Regions from separate parts of the Streptomyces marincola genome, predicted to be linked through region 2. Evidence: predicted binding sites of a transcription regulator. Region 2 holds the regulator's gene; the other holds the start of a gene.
What was found. Region 2 encodes HspR, which represses chaperone genes until heat shock. Its sites were predicted from a motif close to TTGAGNNNNNNNNNCTCAA; they were not measured.
Positions count from the first base shown of each region.

Region 1: lon (endopeptidase La) is a predicted target of HspR. The motif match lies at 1,310-1,328, and genes of this name have one in related genera.

Region 1 is NZ_CP084541.1:5,733,117-5,735,509, forward strand. It holds gene LC193_RS25305 (glycoside hydrolase family 6 protein) at 1-969, opposite strand, end outside; gene lon (endopeptidase La) at 1,351-2,393, shown strand, end outside.
Region 2 is NZ_CP084541.1:3,634,715-3,637,107, forward strand. It holds gene dnaJ (molecular chaperone DnaJ) at 1-895, shown strand, start outside; gene LC193_RS15795 (heat shock protein transcriptional repressor HspR) at 900-1,358, shown strand; gene LC193_RS15800 (ParA family protein) at 1,628-2,393, opposite strand, start outside.

The sequences.
Region 1 (2,393 bases), 2.1 Mb from region 2:
CCGGACGAACCGCTCGCGCACGGCCTCGGCGAACGGCAGCTCGTCGACGTAGGGGTTCCAGTCCACCCAGCGGGATTGCAGGGCCGGGCGGTCGTGGACCACGTCGTCGACGGTGAAGTACTCCTCGCGCAGCACGCTGTAGTTCGCGACGTTGACGGCGAAGCCGTGGACGTCGGCGGGCCTGGCGCCCTCCGTGCTCGCCGCCTCCCACATCAGCCGGGTGACCGCCATGAAGTCCTCGTCCCAGCCGATCCGGGCGTGGTGGCCGGCGTCGAGGTAGGTGTAGACGTGGGGCAGTTCGCCCAGTTGCGCGAGGGCGTAGCCGATGCCCCGCACGTAGGAACCCGACTCCAGGACCTGTTCGCACATCCAGGTGGCCCCGTAGCGGTTGCCGGTGTGCAGGACGAGGTTGGGCAGGGAGTCGGGCTCGATGACGGCGACGATCCGCAGCCCGGCGTAGGCCGGGTCGCCGATGATGTCCACGATGGGGTCCACGTACTCGCGCCGGTAGCGCTCCAGGGCGCCGGGGGTCAGCTCGCCCTGCCCGGCCTCGCGGGCGCAGGAGCGGCCCGGCAGGTTGTTGAGGACCAGTTGCACCAGGTCGGCGTCCTGGGCGAGCGCGGCGTCGAGGTGGTCCGCGAGTCCCATGGTGCGGTCGGCGCCGGCCCCGGACCCGTGGACGGCGGCGCGGGAGTCGAGCCAGACCGCCGTCGGCTGGTCGGCGACGGCGGCGCCGCCGGGGACCGAGGCCGCGTTCGCGGACCACTCGGGGTCGACGTAGACACTCGCCCCCTCGTACGGGTTGCCTCCGCGCGCGGCGGCGGTGGGCGGCGCGGCGTTCGCGGGACCGGTGGCGAGCAGGCCGGCCGCGACGGCGCACGCGCCGGCGACGGCGACGAGCGCGCGGTGGCGGACGGGGTGGCGCGCGGGGCGGGCAGCTCCCGCGCCTGAGGTCGAACGGGCGTTCATGTAGCTCCTCGCGACGTCGGCCGACGGACGGGAGCGCTCCCATGCTGAACGTAGCACCGCCCCCGCGGGCGCGGAAGCGGAACGGACGGGGCGGTGCCGGGGCCGCGCCGCGCCGCCCCGGCGGGGTCCCGTCCCCCGGTGGCGAGGTGATTCCCCGCCGGCCGTGTCAGCCGGGCCCGGCCGCGTAACGATCAGCCGCACGTGTGCCCGGCGGGATGCGGGCGGGGCCCTGGAGCGTTGTCGCCCGTGGGTGCGGGCCCGCGCCGCTGCCCGGCAACGGCCGGGGTATCGCTCACAGCGAACAGGCCGCCCGCGAGGAACATCGGCACCCCGCCAAGCATTGAGCAGACATAGCTCAAGTTGCTTGCCGAGGGAGACATCATGACTTCGTCGTTCACCGTACTCACCCTGCCGGTGCTGCCGCTCGACGACGAGGTGGTGCTGCCGGGCATGGTGGTGCCGCTGGAGCTGTCGGACGCCGAGGTGCGCGCCGCCGTCGAGGCCGCGCAGGTCGCCGCGCCCGGCGGCGAGAAGCCGCAGCTGCTGCTCGTGCCGCGCGTCGACGGCCGCTACACCGACATCGGTGTGCTCGGCCGCGTCGAACAGGTCGGCCGCCTCGCCGACGGCGACCCGGGCGCGCTGGTCCGCGGCCTGCGCCGCGTCCGCATCGGCTCCGGCACCACGGGCCCCGGCGCCGCGCTGTGGGTCGAGGGCACGCCGGTCGAGGAGGCCGCGCCGAGCCCGCTGCCCGGCGCCGTCGCCGAGCTGGTCAAGGAGTACAAGGCGCTGAGCACCACCTGGCTCCGCAAGCGCGGCGCCTGGCAGGTCGTGGACCGCGTCCAGCAGATCGAGGACATCGGGCTCCTCGCCGACAACGCCGGCTACCTGCCGTTCCTGGGCACCGACCAGCGCGTCACCCTGCTGCGCACCACCGACCCGGTGGAACGCCTGCGGCTCGCCGTCTCCCTCCTCGGCGAACACCTCGCGGAGGAGGACGTCGCGGAGTCGATCGCCAAGGACGTCCAGGAGGGCGTCGACAAGCAGCAGCGCGAGTTCCTGCTGCGCCGCCAGCTCGACGCCGTCCGCAAGGAACTGGCCGAGCTGAACGGCGACGCGGCCGACGAGGGCGACGACTACCGGGCCCGCGTCGAGGCCGCCGACCTGCCCGACGCCGTCCGCGAGGCCGCGTTCAAGGAGGTCGACAAGCTGGAGCGCGCCTCGGACGCGAGCCCGGAGGGCAGCTGGATCCGCACCTGGCTCGACACCGTGCTCGAACTGCCCTGGACCACCCGCACCGAGGACGCCTACGACATCGCGGGGGCCAAGGCCGTGCTCGACGCCGACCACGCCGGCCTCGACGACGTCAAGGAGCGCATCACCGAATACCTCGCCGTCCGCAAGCGCCGCGCCGACCGCGGCCTCGG
Region 2 (2,393 bases):
GTTCGGCGGGGGCCAGCCGGGCGGCGGCCCGGGCGGCGCGGGCGGCCCCGGGGCCGGCGGCTTCGGCGGCGGGCTCGGGGACGTCTTCGGGGGCCTGTTCAACCGCGGCGGGCCCGGCACGCGTGCCCAGCCGCGCCGCGGCCAGGACATCGAGTCCGAGGTGACGCTCAGCTTCACCGAGGCGGTGTCGGGGGCGACCGTTCCGCTGCGGATGTCCTCAAGCGCGGCCTGCAAGTCCTGCTCGGGCACCGGCGACAAGAACGGCACGCCGCGCGTGTGCCCGACCTGCGTCGGCACCGGGCAGGTCAGCCGGGGCGGCGGTGGCGGCTTCTCGCTCACCGACCCCTGCGTCGACTGCCGCGGGCGCGGCCTGATCGCGCAGGACCCGTGCCAGGCGTGCAAGGGCAGCGGGCGCGCGACCAGTTCGCGGACGATGCAGGTGCGCATCCCCGCGGGCGTCGACGACGGGCAGCGCATCCGGTTGCGGGGCAAGGGCGCGCCGGGCGAGCGCGGCGGTCCGCACGGCGATCTGTACGTGGTGGTCCACGTCGACGCGCACCCGGTGTTCGGCAGGCGCGGCGACAACCTCACGGTCACCGTGCCGGTGACCTTCCCCGAGGCCGCGCTCGGTGGTGAGATCAGGGTGCCGACGCTCGGCGGGCCGCCGGTGACGCTGAAGCTGCCGCCGGGCACGCCCGGCGGACGCACCATGCGGGCCCGGGGGAAGGGCGCGGTGCGCAAGGACGGCAGCCGGGGCGACCTGCTCGTGACCGTGGAGGTCGCGGTGCCGGACGCGCTGGACGACAAGGCGAAGAAGGCGCTGGAGGAGTACCGAGCCGCGGCGGAGGGCGAGGACCCCAGGGCGGGGCTGTTCGAGGCCGCGAAGGGAGAGTAATGAGATGAACGGCCGGAACGGACCAAGTGGCAACCCCTACGAGCTGACCGAAGAGACTCCGGTGTACGTCATCTCCGTCGCGGCTCAGCTCTCCGGGCTGCACCCGCAGACGCTGCGGCAGTACGACCGGCTCGGCCTGGTGTCGCCGGACCGGACCGCCGGCCGTGGCCGCAGGTACTCGGCGCGCGACATCCAGTTGCTGCGCGAGGTGCAGCGGCTCTCCCAGGACGAGGGCATCAACCTGGCCGGGATCAAGCGGATCATCGAGCTGGAGACGCAGGTCGCGGCGCTCCAGGCGAAGGTGGCCGAGCTCCAGCAGGCCGTCGAGGGCGCCGCCGTCGCCATGCGGCAGCGCGAGGCGCAGGTGCACGCGTCCTACCGCCGCGACCTGGTGCCCTACCAGGACGTCAGGCAGTCGGCCGCGATCGTGGTCTGGCGTCCGGAGCGCGGGCACCGGGCCTGAACCCCCGAGCGGGCCCGTGCCCCGGACGCGGGCCCGCGCCCCGCGGCGGGCCGGGCCGTTCCGCGGCGGGCCGGGCCGTTCCGCCGTGCGCCGTCCTCGCCCGGCCACCACCGGCAGCGACGTCCGAGCGAGCAGCACCGCCTCCACCGGAGTCGGGGACCCGAGCGCCCGCCCGACGCAACAGCCGGGCCATCAGCATGGCCGCCACCAGCCTGAACGACCGAAACGGCCCGCCGAAGGAGCCGACGAGCCGTCACGAGAGTTCGAGGCTAGTTCGGGTTGGCCGGTGCCATTGGGCGGTCCTCCTCCAAGGGCTTGCCGATCCGTGCGAGCACCTCGCGGGACAACGCCCGGAATTCCTTGAAGCAGGTCTTCACGTACTGCTGGGTGCTGCCCAGGGCGCCGTCGGCCGGCTTCAGATCGAACATGGGCTTCCTTGCGTCGTGCGCCAGAGGCATCAGGCTCCGGTAGTTCCGCATGGTCGCGATGCGGTGCCGGTCGTCCTCGCGGGTGGGCTGCGCCTCGTCGAGAACCGCCGAGGAGTAGACCCAGGGAATCCGCTTGAGCCACCGTCCGTACGCCTTGACCGGCCGGTCGAGTCGCATCTCCGGCTGCATGATCACGTACCCGAGGGGCTGCATCTCGGCTTGGGGCGCGGAGATGCTCCGCGGCACCCTGGGCAGGACGAGCTGCTGCCAGTCGGCGCGCCACTGGCGCAGTGTCGGCCCCAGGTTGCTGAGGCCCTTGAGCGAGAACAGGTCCGCGGCCAATGGCATCAGAACCGTGTCGGCGGAGATCAATGCGGCTCGGTTGATGGCGCCCAAATTGGGGCCGACGTCGATCAGTACGACATCGGCGTCCACGACCTGCGCCGCCTGCTCCATGATCCGGTGGAACGCCGTCGATGTACGGATAGCTGCGATGTCGCCCGCGTAGGCGCGGGACCATTCGTTGGACAGCTTGTCCTCGAAGCGGCTGAGGTCGAGGCTGCCGGGCAGCAACCATAGGCCCGGCTGGAGCCTGGCAGGCTCGACA